DNA from 3 places in the Heliomicrobium gestii genome. Region 1 is predicted to be linked to each of the others. Evidence: riboswitches for the same ligand, from Rfam matches in the RefSeq annotation. Region 1 holds a riboswitch; each other region holds the start of a gene.
The links. A riboswitch is a leader RNA that binds a small molecule or an ion and turns the genes downstream of it on or off. The one in region 1 is predicted to bind S-adenosylmethionine.

Region 1 (4,641 bases):
TTGACTTTCATAGCCTTCCTCCTTCTCAAAAGAAAAGGACGCCTCGCGGCGCCCCATCTCGTATTTGTACTGCTTCGATGAATACTGTTTTGGTTGCTCTGTCCATGAAGTGCCGCTTTGCTCATGTGGGATGCTGCCGGCGCCCTCTTATAATCGTCTCAAGGCAGCGATCTCGTTGACAAAGGTCGCAACGACAGGGCGCATCCGTTCAAACTCGATCAGAAAGGCGTCGTGGCCGTGGGGGCTTTTCAGTTCCCAGTAGTCGGCCGCACAGCCGGCTTTTTGCATGATCTCCGTCATCTCGATCATGTAGACGGGCGGGTACAGCCAGTCCGAATCGACACCGATGAACAAGGTCCGGGCGGCGATGGAGGCCAGCGCCTTCTCAAAACCGCCGCGCCCGCGGCCCACATCGAGCAGGTCCATGGCTTTACAGAGGTAGATGTAGCTGTTGGCGTCAAAGCGTTGGACCAGTTTGTCGCCCTGATAGTGCAGGTAGCTCTCGATCTCGAAGCGGTTGTCAAAATCATAGTATGCCCTGGCCTGGTTATCGGTCATCCGCCGGCCGAAACGGGCCGTGAAGAGTTCGTCGGTGCGGTAGGTGACCATGCCGAGCATCCGGGCGATGGCGAGACCGGCGGCCGGTCCCTTCCCGGGCGCGTAATCGCCGCCATTCCATGCTGGATCGAGCATGATCGTCCGGCGCATGATCTCGTTGAAGGCGATGCCCATGGCTGTCGTGCGACCGGCCGTTGCGATGGGCAGCAGGCCATCCATCATCTCCGGGTAGTTGACGCCCCACTCCAGCACCTGCATGCCCCCCATGGAACCGCCGGCGACGAGGAGCAGCCGCTCGATGCCCAGGTGATTGACGAGCGCCTTTTGCACCCGCACCATATCCCGCACAGTGTAGACGGGAAAGTCCATCCCGTAGGGCTTGCCGGTGGCCGGGTTGACGCTGGCCGGGCCGGTCGTGCCGCGGCAGCCGCCGAGCACATTGGAACAGATGATGAAAAAACGGTTCGTGTCAAAAGACTTGCCCGGCCCGATCAGATCGTCCCACCAACCGGGCGCCTTCTCGGCGGGGTGATGCTTGCCGGCGGCGTGATGGTCGCCCGTCAAGGCGTGGGTGATCAAGATGGCGTTGGAGCGTTCCCTGTTCAGAACGCCGTAGGTCTCATAGGCCACCGTGATGGGGCCGAGCCGGCTGCCCGATTCCAGCACAAAGGCATCGGACCCCTCGGCGAAGGTAAACGTTTGGGGTTGGACGAGCCCTTCGCGGCTGTCCGCCAAACCCCGGTTGACAACGGCCCCAGTGCTCATTCGGATCCCGCCTTTTTATGCCCGGCCTTCGGCGGCCCGCAGCGCCTGATCGAGGTCTTCAATCAAATCATCCGGATCTTCCAGGCCGATGGAGAGGCGCACCAGATCGGGGCTGACGCCGGCGGCGCGCAAGGCCTCCTCGGAGAGTTGGCTGTGGGTCGTCGACGCCGGGTGGATCACCAGGGACTTGGCGTCACCCACATTGGCCAGGTGGGAGAAGATTTTCAGGCTGTCGATGAAACGCCGTCCCGCTTCCACGCCGCCTTTGATCCCGAAGGTGAAGATGGCGCCGGCTCCCTTGGGCAGGTACTTTTTCGCGAGCGCGCAGGAACCGTGGTCGCAGCGCTCGGGGTAGGAGACCCAACTGACCAGGGGGTGGTTGGCCAAAAAGTCGACGATGCGGCGGGTGTTGCTCACATGGCGCTCCATCCGCAGGGAGAGGGTCTCCACGCCGTGGAGCAAGAGGAAGGAGTTGAAGGGGCTGATGCAGTTGCCCAAGTCGCGCAACAACTGCACCCGCGCTTTGACGATATAAGCCGGCGCACCCACATCCTTGGCGTAAACGATGCCATGGTAGCTCGGATCGGGCTGGGTAAAGGCGGGGAACTTGTCGTTCTGGGCCCAATCAAACTTGCCCGAATCGACGATAACGCCGCCGATGGAGGTGCCGTGGCCGCCGATGAACTTGGTGGCCGAGTAGACGACGACATCGGCGCCAAAATCGATGGGCCGGCAGAGGGCCGGCGTGCCGAAGGTGTTGTCGACGATGAGAGGGATGCCGGCCTCATGGGCGATGTTGGCGACGGCCTCGATGTCCAGAACGTCACACTTGGGGTTGCCGATGATCTCGCCATAGAGGGCCTTCGTCTTTTCGTTGATGGCAGCCCGGAAGTTTTCCGGATCGGAGGGGTCGACGAAGCGGATCTTGACGCCAAGCCGCGGCAACGTATGGGTGAACAGGTTGTAGGTGCCGCCATAGAGGCTGGTGGAAGCGACAACCTCGTCGCCGGTGGAGCATATGTTCAGGATCGACAGGGTGATGGCCGACTGACCGGACGAAAGGGCCAGCGCGCCGACACCGCCGTCCAGGGCGGCGAGCCGTTTTTCCAGCACGTCGGTCGTGGGGTTGTCGATGCGGGTATAAATATGACCGGGCTCTTTCAAGGCAAAGAGGTTCGCCGCATGCTCCACGTCACGAAACACATAGGATGTGGTCTGGTAGATGGGAACGGCCCGCGAAAGGGTGTCCTGATCAGGCACATGTCCTTCGTGGAGGGCGATCGTGTCAAAGCGCCATTTTTTCTCTGTCATGACTGTGCTCCCTTCTTCTCTATTGATTGCATAGGAATGACCTTCAAGCGAGAAAGGATACAAAAACCCCCTGCGCAGACGCAGGGGGTATACTTCTATCCGCCTCATCTGCCAGGACGGTCTCCGTCCTGAAGGAATTGGCACCATGTCGCATCAGTTCCCACTGTCGCGACGGGTTGCCGGGTTTCATCGGGCCCTTTCCCTCCACCTCTCTGGATGAGTGTCTTCAATTGTCCGCTCGCCCGAATAGGGCAAGCGCTTGGAGTTATTGTACCTGTGACGACCTTTTCCGTCAATTGAAAAAATAAAAAGCAACAGAAAATTTACGGAAACATCGGACAAAAAGGGGCCTTCCTTGGTTCCGTCGGCGCGGCGATGGTAACAAATGAGCCGGAGCGTAAATAGGCTAATTATGGATACACACCCTGTTTGAAAAAAAGGGGGAATTTGCATTGTATTACGGCGGACGAGAGGTTGCAGGCGAAAAGTCGCCCATACAAATTCAGGCTGTTCTCGGTCCCCAAGTGCCGCTGACCGAGTTTTACAACCATACGCTGCGCGGGAACTATGTGGCCGCCGGCGTCGGCATGCGCAACCGTGGTTTTGGCACGATCAACATCACCCTGCCGGCAGGCTCGACGATTCTAAAAGCCTTCCTCTACTGGGCCGTGATCCGCGGGACCGGCGACCCGCCTGTACCCGATACGGGCACCCTCAACGGAACTGCCATCACTGCCGACGTGCGCTACACCTCCGGCGATCCCCTTTGGCCGGACGGAAGCGGTTTCATTGACGCCTTCCGGGCCGATGTGACCGGAATCGCCGTAGCGGGCGCGAATGTCCTCACCGACTTCCCCTCCGGCTTAGGCGACGCCACACCGCCGCAAGACGCGTCGACGGCGTTCCCGCTTATGGAGGGCGCGTCGCTCGTCGTGATCTTCCAAAACCCTACATTCCCGCGCACGACCGTCGTCATCAATGACGGCGCCCAGACTTTTGTCGCCGATACGGTGTCCACGACGCTGCAAAACTTCGAGGTCTACGGTCCTCCCGTGCAGGCCCAGACAACCTACGTCGTCGCCGATGGTCAGGCGCGTTTTGCCGACGACAAGGCGCTGTTCAACGGAACCATCGTCGCCGGACCGGGTTCGTCGCTTAAACCGCAGGACGCCTTCAACGGCGCCGACGGAACCTCCCTGCCTGGCTTTGCCCAAGACGGCCTCTGGGACACGCTGACCGTTGACGTGACTTCCCTCGTGAACATCGGCGATACGAGCGTGGAAGCGGCGATTCGAGGCATCAGCGGCGGCGGCGACGCCCTGACCTATATCGCCCAGGTCTTTGCCGTCACGGCGCCGCCGGCAAGAGGCTTCAAACCTTCCGACCTGGCGGCGGAATGACGCACGCCCCTCCCCCCGCTGGCCGGCTTGCCCGGCCGGCTTCTTTTTTATCTCGCCCAAATCGCTTGAAGGGAATGGCCGATCACCGTGGAATCATTCATGTACCCAAATAAAAGGAGGCCTTCTGTTGCGCAATCGATGGCTGAAACCGCTCTTTCTGTTCTTGCTGGCCCTCGCTCTGACCCTGTCCGGCTGCTCAAAACCGTCACCGAGCACCAATGGAGCCAATTCAGGCGGTTCGTCTACCGCCACGACAAAACAATCCACTGCGGCCCAACCGGCTGCCCAGGGCCAGCTCAAAGTTCATTTCATCGACGTGGGACAGGCCGACTCCATCCTGCTGCAGTCCCCCGGCGGTCGTTTCGTTCTCATCGACGGCGGCAATGTGGACGATGGATGGAAGGTCGTCAATTACCTGAAGCAACAAGGGGTGAAAGAAGTGGCGGCCATCGTGGCCACTCACCCCCATGAGGATCACATCGGCGGGCTGGATAAGGTCCTCAAGAGCTTTCCTGTCGGCCAGGTGTACATGCCCAAGGCGACGACGACGACGAAAACCTTTGAGTATTTCCTAAACGCCGTCAAGGAGAGCGGCGCCAAGCGTGTG
Region 2 (4,641 bases), on a different contig from region 1:
GGTTTGTGCAGCAGGAAACCGAGCACACAGGCTGGCGCCATCGCGATGGCCACATGCCAGATGTTGAATCCCCGGTCGTCAAAGCGGATTCCGTCAGCGAAGAGGTTCAGAATCAGGTTCAGGAAACGATCCCGGTAGAGGACAAGCACAGCCAGGATCGCGCCCAGCTGGATAAAGACCTCAAAGGTGGCCGCCTTATCTCCCTCAAAACCGAGGAGACTGCCGACAAGAATCATGTGCCCCGTCGATGACACGGGGAGGAATTCGGTAAGACCTTCCACAATACCGAGAATGACTGCTACAAGATACAGGTTTTCCATGGCAATTCCCCCAACTATTCATTCTTCTTTACATTAGGGGAGCCAGGCCCCAAAGTCAACGGAAAATGATTGTTTTACTTTCTTAAACTTCCGAAAACAGCGCCGTGCTCAGATAGCGCTCTCCCGTATCCGGCAGGAGCACGACGATGCGCTTGCCGCGGTTCTCCGGTCGCTTCGCCGCTTGGATCGCCGCGAAGGCGGCGGCGCCGGCGGAGATGCCCACGAGCAATCCTTCCTCCCGGGCCAAACGGCGGCTGGTGGCAATGGCGTCCGAATCGGACACAGGGAAGACCTCGTCGATCAGGCGGCTGTCGTAGACATCAGGGATGAAACCGGCGCCGATGCCTTGAATCCCATGGGGTCCCGGTTTGCCGCCCGACAAGACGGCCGAGGTCGCCGGTTCAACGGCGATGACATGGAGGTTGGGGTTCCGCTGTTTCAGCCCTTTGGCCGTACCGGTGATGGTGCCGCCGCTGCCGACGCCGGCGATGAAGATATCCACCCGTCCATTCGTGTCCTGCCAGATCTCCGCAGCGGTCGTAACCTCGTGTGTGGCCGGGTTGGCCGGGTTGGCGAACTGTTGGGGCATGAACGCGCCGGGGGTATTCTTGACAATCTGTTCCGCCCTTTCGACGGCGCCGCGCATCCCCTCGGCGCCTGGCGTCAACACCAGCTCAGCGCCGAAGGCTTTTAGCAGGTTTCGCCGTTCAACGCTCATCGTCTCCGGCATGGTCAGGATCAATCGATACCCGCGGACGGCGGCGACCATGGCCAGGGCGACGCCGGTGTTGCCGCTTGTCGGTTCCACAATGACCGCTCCCGGTTTCAGCAAGCCCCGTTTTTCGGCGTCCTGAATCATGCTGAGGCCGATGCGATCCTTTACACTGCCGCCGGGGTTGAAGGTTTCCAGCTTAGCGACGATCTCTGCCGCATCGCCGCTATCGCTACCGGCAGGGGATTTTGCCCGTCCCGCTTTCGCGTTGCCATGGGCGGTCTCTCCAGCATGCGATGAAGCCACGATCCGGCGCAGTCGAACCATCGGGGTATTTCCGATCAAGGCGGACACGTCCTGGGCGATTTTTTCCATGGAAAACCACGCTCCTCACAAAAACCTACTATATTAGTCGGATTATCTTATATTTGCTAGACTCCATGATAGAAGGGGTGGCGGATCCTGTCAAGGAAAGGAAGGTTTTTCGCAAAAAAAGTATTTGTTCAATTGGCGAAAAAAACGCTTGACGATCACCGTCCATTCCGAGTAATGTATAGTCAATCCGGTTCGCGCCGGGAACAATTGAATCAAGACGCTCTTATCAAGAGTTGGTGGAGGGACTGGCCCGATGAAGCCCGGCAACCAGCAGGCATACCTGCATGGTGCCAATTCCTGCAGGGGAAACCCTGAAAGATAAGACTTGCCCTGTGGCTGTTGACGGTCTTCTCTTTCAGAGGAGACCGTTTCTTGTTTTGACGGTCAGAAACCAAAACAGACAGAAGGCACAGAGGAAATCATGATGAAATGGGAGGAGTTTTGCAGATGCGCATCGACACGTTATTGGCCCAAGGGGGCAACGGCAAAGACACCGGCACAGGCGCCGTCAGTTTTCCCATTTACCAAACGGCCACCTTTCAGCATCCCGCCCTGGGAGAAAGCACTGGCTTTGATTACAGCCGCTCGGGCAACCCGACGCGGCAGGTGCTGGAAGAACAGATCGCCCGGTTGGAGGGGGGACGGCGCGGGTTGGCTTTCGCTTCCGGCTTGGCTGCGTTGACGGCTGTGCTGTCCCTCTTCCGGCCTGGCGACCATCTGATCCTCTGTGAAGACCTCTATGGCGGGACCTACCGGCTGCTGGAGCAGGTATTTCGTCCCTGGGGCGTCGAGGCGGACTTTGTCGACACGAGCGATCTCGAGCAAGTGAACGCCGCAGTCAGAGACTGTACGAAGGCCATCCTGATCGAAACGCCGACCAATCCGACGATGAAGATCACAGACCTGCAGGCCATCCGGCGGATCTGTGATTGCCATGACCTCCTGCTGATCGTCGACAACACCTTCATGAGCCCTTACCTGCAGCGACCCATCGAGTTGGGCGCCCATATTGTCGTTCACAGCGGCACCAAGTACCTGGGCGGTCACAACGACGTGGTGGCCGGTCTGGTCGTCGCTGCCGACGAGGACCTCGGCGAGCGGCTCGCATTCTATCAAAACGCTGCCGGCGCCATCCTCGGCCCCTTCGATTCATGGCTGCTCCTGCGGGGGATGAAGACGCTGGGCCTGCGCCTTGACCGCGCCCAGGAAAACGCCAGCGCCATCGCCTGTTGGCTGGAACAACACCCCGCCGTTGAACAGGTCTACTTTATCGGCCTTGACAACCACCCCGGCCGGGACATTCATTTTCAGCAGGCCGCCGGTCCAGGCGCCATGATCTCCTTTTCCCTCCATGACGCCGGCAACATTCCGCAGGTGCTTTCGCGAATTCGCCTGATCGCCTTTGCGGAAAGCCTCGGTGGCGTCGAATCGCTGCTTACCTTTCCCTCCCGTCAGACTCATGGCGACATCCCCGAAGAGATCCGCCGGCGCTGCGGCGTCACCGACCGCCTGTTGCGGCTGTCTGTTGGGATTGAAAACATCAGCGACCTGCTCAACGATCTGACACAGGCATTGGCGTCATAAGTCCGAAGGAAAAATACTTGCGGAACATAGAAAAAAACGGATTGACAGATATCCAACTAGGCTTTAATATCATAAATGTAAATCGAAAAACTCGGAATTAACCGACGCTGACCGGATAGACCGGAGGCCGAGGCGCTTCGATCAAAAGAGTGATCGAAACCCTTGGCCTCTTTTTGTCTAGATAAGGGGGAGTGGTATGGACTGTATCTCAATTTCCCGGTTCGCGAGAGCGAGGCAGTTCATGCCGGCCGGGCAGACCGACGAATGGGTTGATAGAGAAAAACCGATGAACGCGTAAGGGTATCTTTCTCTGTACTTCGCACATCGCAATAATCGCAATAAAAGTCGAACAGAAACGAAAGCAAGCAATGGGAACGAAGGAAAATAAGAATGTTTAAGAACGATAAGGAGGATGCTTTCCATGGCCAAAATCGCCAACAACATCACCGAACTGATCGGCAAAACCCCCTTGGTGCGGTTGAACCGCGTCGCTGAGGGGCTGGAAGGGGATGTCGTCGCCAAATTGGAGTATTTCAATCCCGGCGGCAGTGTGAAAGACCGCATCGGCTACGCCATGATCAAAGACGCCGAAGAAAAAGGGTTGCTTCATAAAGACTCCGTGATCATCGAACCGACCAGCGGCAACACCGGCATCGCCCTCTCCTTCGTGGCGGCCGCCCTCGGCTACCGGGTGATCCTGACCATGCCGGAGACCTTCAGCATTGAGCGCCGAAACCTGCTCAAGGCCTACGGCGCCGAACTGGTCCTTACCCCCGGCACGGAGGGGATGAAAGGCGCTGTGCGCCGGGCTGAAGAACTGGCTGCCCAGATCCCCAACGCCTTCATTCCACAGCAGTTCAACAACCCGGCGAACCCGAAAATTCACCGGGCGACGACGGCCGAAGAGATCTGGGCCGATACGGATGGAAAAGTGGATATCCTCGTCGGAGGCGTCGGCACCGGCGGCACCGTCACCGGTGTGGGCGAAGCGCTGAAGGCGCGCAAACCCGGTATCCAGGTCGTTGCCGTGGAGCCCTTTGACTCGCCTGTGCTCTCAGGCGGCCAACCGGGTCCGCATAAGATTCAGGGGATCGGACCGGGCTTTGTTCCCCAGGTTCTGAATCTGGAGGTTGCCGACGAAATCTTCAAGGTCCGCAATGAAGAGGCCTTTGAAACGAGCCGTCGCATCGCCCGCGAAGAGGGCATCCTGGTCGGGATCTCTTCGGGCGCGGCCGCCTATGCGGCGATTCAGATCGCCAAACGACCGGAAAACGCCGGCAAGCTCATCGTTGCCGTCTTGCCCGATACAGGGGAACGGTATCTGAGCACGCCCCTCTTCCAGGAAGGATAATCACGTCTAGAAAGACATTCCTATTGACAAGGAATTCCTGCCCGTCCTATACTCACCTTAAATCAAAGCAATGTAGTCGGATTAGTAAAGATTGGGGTGGGGGGTATAGGTGTGGTGAAACAAGGCGAACTGAGGAACGCCCAGGAATCGCCGGTGCTCCCGCAAGAGGTGCTGGCGCGGATTGAAAAGGAGATTCGCGCCATGACCTTCGGTACGGTGACCCTGGTGCTTCAAGACGCCCACATCATCCAGATGAACAAACTGGAGAAGATACGCTTTGACGCTGACGAAGGGAGCAA
Region 3 (4,641 bases), on a different contig from region 1:
GCAGATCGCAGCCAGTGGAGCGTGCGGCCTTTCCTTGAAAGAGAAGGCGCTCATTCGAAAATCCGCAGCAGCGGGAACGTCTCCCTTAAAAGGCCGGGACGACGGCTCCTTTGTACTTCTCATCGATGAATTTCTTCACCTCGGCGCTGGTGAGCGCCTTGACCAGCTTCTGGATGGCTTCGTTGTTCTCGTTGCCGTTTTTGACGACGACGATGTTCACGTAGGGGGAGTCCTTGCCTTCCATCGTAAGGGCGTCTTTCAAGGGATTGAGACCGGCGCCAAGGGCAAAGTTGGTGTTGATGACGGCGATATCGGCGTCATCGAGAACCTTGGGCAGCATGGCCGCTTCCAATTCGGTGATTTTCAGGCCTTTGGGATTCTCTTTGATGTCTTTCGTCGTCGCCTTCACGCCAGCGTTGGGATCGAGTTTGATCAGGCCGGCCGACTGGAGGAGCAACAGGGCGCGACCGCCATTGGTCGGATCGTTGGGAATGGCCACTTTGGCCTTTTCTTTCAGGTCGGCAAGGGACTTCACCTTCTGGGAGTAAACGCCCATGGGCGCCACGTCGACGCCAGCGACCGACTTCAGGTCGAGCTTATGTTCGGCGGCGAAGGTATCCAGGTAGGGCTTATGCTGAAAAAAGTTGGCGTCCAGTTCGCCGTCGGCGAGGGCCAGGTTGGGCTGCACATAGTCGTTGAACTCGACGATCTTCAGTTCGATGCCATCCTTGGCCAGGAGGTCCTTGGCGATCTTGGCGATCTCGGCATGGGGCACCGGGGAGACGCCGAAGCGGATCGTTTTCGTCTGGGTCGTTTGGGCCGCCTGCTGTCCACCGTTGCCAGCGGTCGTATCCTTGGCGCTGCACCCGACTGCGCCGAGGGCGGCTACGGAAAGCACCAGGAGGCCGCCCAGGAGAGGGGTGATTTTTTTCTGAAGCAATTGATTGAACATGTTCTGTCGACTCCTTCGCGTTTTTCGTTGTTGTTTTTGTAGTTTTTGTTGTTTTCGCTAAGCCCACGATTTATATCAAGCGCTACACCAGCCCGCGACGTTTGCGGATCCGCGCGGTGAGCCAGTCGCCAAGGCTCTGAAAGACCTGCACCATGGCGACGAGGACCACGACGGTCACCCAGGTCACATCACTGTTGTTGCGCATGTAGCCTTCTCGGATCGCCAGATCGCCCAAACCACCTCCTCCCACTGCCCCGGCCATCGCCGAGTAACCGATCAGGGTGACAAAGGTGATGATGACCCCGAGCAGTAGGCCAGGCAACGCTTCTGGCAGCAGCACTTTTTGAATGATCTGTCTCGGCGTCGCTCCCATGGCGCGAGCCGCCTCGATGATGCCCTTGTCGATCTCCTTGAGAGAGGCTTCGATGACACGGGCCACAAAGGGGACAGCGGCGACGGTGAGAGGGACGATGGCGGCCTGGGTGCCGATGCGGCTGCCCACGAGCAGTTTGGTCAGGGGCAGGATGGCCACCAGCAGGATGATGAAAGGAATAGACCGGAAGATGTTGACGGTGATGGCCAGGACCGTGTTGACCCAGCGATTGGGCAGCACGCCCGACCTTTCCGTCACGACCAGAAGGATGCCCAAGGGGATGCCCAGGAGGGTGGAAAGGCCTGTCGCGGCGATGACCATGTAGAAGGTCTCCCAGGTCGCCTGCAGGTACGTCTCAGTCACGGTCGATCACCTCCACCTTCACATCGCGGGAGCAGATATAGGCCAGCGCTTCTTCCACCTTGACCGCCTCGCCCGTCAACTCCAGCAACAGCGTGCCGAAGGGCGTCTCGCGAACCGTGTCAATGTTCCCGAAGAGGATGTTCGCGTCGACGCCAAAGCGGCGGATGACCGAGGCGATGAGGGGTTCTTCTGTTGCGCCGCCGACAAAGGTGATCCGGATGAGGCGGCCGCCGCTGCTGCGGTGAAAAGCGCCGGCATCGAGAAGATGGCGCAGCTTGTCCCCTTCCAGGGCGCCCCGGACAAATTCCTTGACGACGGGCGAACGGGGGTTGGTGAAGACCTCGCGCACCGGACCGGCCTCGATGATCCTGCCGCCCTCAATGAAGGCCACCTCGTCGCAGATCTCTTGAATGACCTGCATCTCATGGGTGATCAGGACGACGGTGAGGTTGAAGCGGCCGTTGATATCGGCGATGAGACGCAGGATGGACTGAGTCGTCTGGGGGTCGAGGGCCGAGGTCGCCTCGTCACAGAGCAGGATCTTCGGTTGGTTGGCCAGCGCCCGGGCGATGCCGACGCGCTGTTTCTGGCCGCCGCTCAGGTGGGCCACATAAGTGTCTTCCTTGTCTTCCAGTCCGACCAGGGGCAGCAGTTCCTTCACCCGCGCCTGGATCTGCTCTCTCGGCATGCCGGCAATCTCCAGAGGAAAGGCGATGTTCTCCCCGACGGTGCGGGAGGTGAGGAGGTTGAAGTGCTGAAAGATCATGCCGATTTGTTGGCGGAGCGCCCGCAGGCGGGCTTCATCAAAATGGGTGATGTCCTCGCCGTCGATGACGACGCGGCCCTCACTCGGCCGTTCCAGCATGTTGATCGTGCGGATCAGGGTGCTTTTCCCGGCCCCGCTCGGACCGATGATGCCGTAGATCTTTCCCTCAGGGATGGTGAGGTTGATCCCGTCGAGAGCCGTGAAGGGGCCGCCAGCGGTGGGGAAAACTTTTTTCAGGTCGCTGATTTCAATCATGGCTGTCTCCTCGTCTTCGTGATGGGCAAGTCAGATGAAACATAAAAAAACCTCTTCGATAAGAAGAGGTTTTCGCACAGGCCTATTCCCCCTTCTTATCTCCCGGAATGTCTCCCATCCCGCAGGAATTGGCACCGTGTTATTCAACCGGTTGCCGGGCGTCATCGGGCCAGTCCCTCAGCCATCTCTTGATAAGAAGTCATTATTTCGTTGTTACGCCTTGAGTATAACAAGCACAATGTGTGCCTGTCAACGGTTTTTTATCGTGTTCCCCCCCAGTCCATGGGGATTCGATCAGGCCACCGATCGAATCGGTTAGACGTCGACTCGAAACTGTTTCGCTTTTTCTTGCAGCGATTGTGACGACTGTCCGAGACGATCACAGCGTTCCGCCATCTCCTCTGCCGCAGCCGCTTGCTCCTCTGTGGAACCGGCCAGTTGTTGGGAGAGGGTTGAAAATTCGCTCGCAATCCCCTCGATCACGCCAATCGAGGTATTCATCGCATCGACGGAGCGCGAGATCATCTCAGTGGCGTCCTGCATCTGGCGAACGCTGTTCTCTGTGCGCCGCGTCGAACCCATGACCTGCTCCAATGCTTCCGCCCCGTAACGGATCAATCCCACCTGTTCCCCGATGGCGGTCACATTGGCGTTCATCATCCCCACCATTCCAGCCATCTCTTGCTGCACCTGGGAAACGAGACTCGTGATTTGGGAGGCCGCCTTGGCCGATTCCTCGGCGAGCTTTCGCACCTCATCAGCGACGATATGAAACCCTCGCCCGTGCTCACCTGCCCTCGCCGCCTCGATGGCCGCATTCAGGGCCAGCAGGTTGGTCTGTTCGGCAATCCCCGTAATCGATGTGATATTCTGGCCGATCTCTTCGGAAAGCCCGTGAAGCCGTCGAATAGCCGACGTGCTGGCATCGACAGATTGGCTGATCCGCTGGAGGTGTTGGGACGCCTCTTGGATCCGGTCATAACACTGCGTCGCCGCTACCGTCGACTCGTGAGCATCCTGCACCAAAAGACGTGATGCTGCCGTCCCCTCTGAGACATGGCCTTCGCTGGTTTTCACATGATCACGAAAACGGGTGATCTCTGTCGCTTGCTTCCCTGCGCCATCGGCCAGTTCACCGACCGCTTCCGCCAGTTGGGTGGCCGCTCTATCCACCAGGTTTGCTGATTCGGTCAGGTGTTGGGCCGATTCGTCGAGTTCTTTCGACTCTGTTAGCACCTGACTGACAATGCTGCGTAAATTGGCCGTCATTGTCGCAAATGCATGGGCCAACTGACCGAATTCGTCGTCTGATAGCGCCTCACTTTTCGTCATTGACAAATCGCCCTGGGCCACCTGCTCCGCCTGATCACGGAGAAGCCGCAGGGGCCGGGCCACGCGGCGCTCGATGAGCCGATTCATCAGGAGCGCAAACAAGGCCACCGCCAACAGAAAAATCGACAAGCTCGTCCAAAGCAACCGCTGCGCCGGCGCCGCCACCTCCGCCACCGGAATGGCAGCGACCAGCTTCATCCCCGTTTCGCCAATCGGCGCATAGACGGCATACTGGGCCATACCGTTCATGGTGACATGGGCCAGTCCGGCTTCCTTCGCTTCCACCACCTGTTTTCCGAATTGTTGGAGCTCTGTATCCCTTTCATCGACGATTTTTTCATTGAGATTCTTCTGTTCATCGGGATGAGCGAGATAAAAACCCTGCCGAGTCACCACAAAGGCGCGGCCTGCTTGACCGATCCGGATTTTACCTACTGCCTCGTGCAGTTCCTTCAAGCCGATGTCTACGGTGGAAACACCGATCTTCCTGGCGCCCCTATGGATAGGGTGACTGACGGTGAGCATGGGGATCTTGGTGACAATATCGACATAGGGCTCGCTCCAGACGGCTCCACCGGGGCTGTTGATGCCATTCTTATA

Region 2: it holds a riboswitch for S-adenosylmethionine, as region 1 does, so the genes downstream of both, GTO89_RS05985 (trans-sulfuration enzyme family protein) here and GTO89_RS11200 (homocysteine synthase) in region 1, are expected to answer to the same signal.
Region 3: it holds a riboswitch for S-adenosylmethionine, as region 1 does, so the genes downstream of both, GTO89_RS10125 (methionine ABC transporter ATP-binding protein) here and GTO89_RS11200 (homocysteine synthase) in region 1, are expected to answer to the same signal.

What each region holds. Positions count from the first base shown of each region.
Region 1 covers NZ_WXEX01000009.1:15,169-19,809, reverse strand. Annotated here, with positions in the region: gene GTO89_RS11210 (DUF3784 domain-containing protein) at 1-11, opposite strand, end outside; gene metX (homoserine O-acetyltransferase MetX) at 148-1,323, opposite strand; gene GTO89_RS11200 (homocysteine synthase) at 1,339-2,634, opposite strand; SAM riboswitch class I at 2,736-2,857, opposite strand; gene GTO89_RS11195 (DUF3344 domain-containing protein) at 3,087-4,034, shown strand; gene GTO89_RS11190 (ComEC/Rec2 family competence protein) at 4,162-4,641, shown strand, end outside.
Region 2 covers NZ_WXEX01000004.1:142,276-146,916, reverse strand. Annotated here, with positions in the region: gene GTO89_RS05995 (undecaprenyl-diphosphate phosphatase) at 1-320, opposite strand, end outside; gene cysK (cysteine synthase A) at 403-1,407, opposite strand; SAM riboswitch class I at 1,628-1,732, shown strand; gene GTO89_RS05985 (trans-sulfuration enzyme family protein) at 1,855-2,991, shown strand; gene cysK (cysteine synthase A) at 3,413-4,342, shown strand; gene GTO89_RS17150 (YezD family protein) at 4,454-4,641, shown strand, end outside.
Region 3 covers NZ_WXEX01000007.1:185,721-190,361, forward strand. Annotated here, with positions in the region: gene GTO89_RS10115 (MetQ/NlpA family ABC transporter substrate-binding protein) at 86-952, opposite strand; gene GTO89_RS10120 (methionine ABC transporter permease) at 1,035-1,688, opposite strand; gene GTO89_RS10125 (methionine ABC transporter ATP-binding protein) at 1,681-2,709, opposite strand; SAM riboswitch class I at 2,802-2,907, opposite strand; gene GTO89_RS10130 (methyl-accepting chemotaxis protein) at 3,025-4,641, opposite strand, start outside.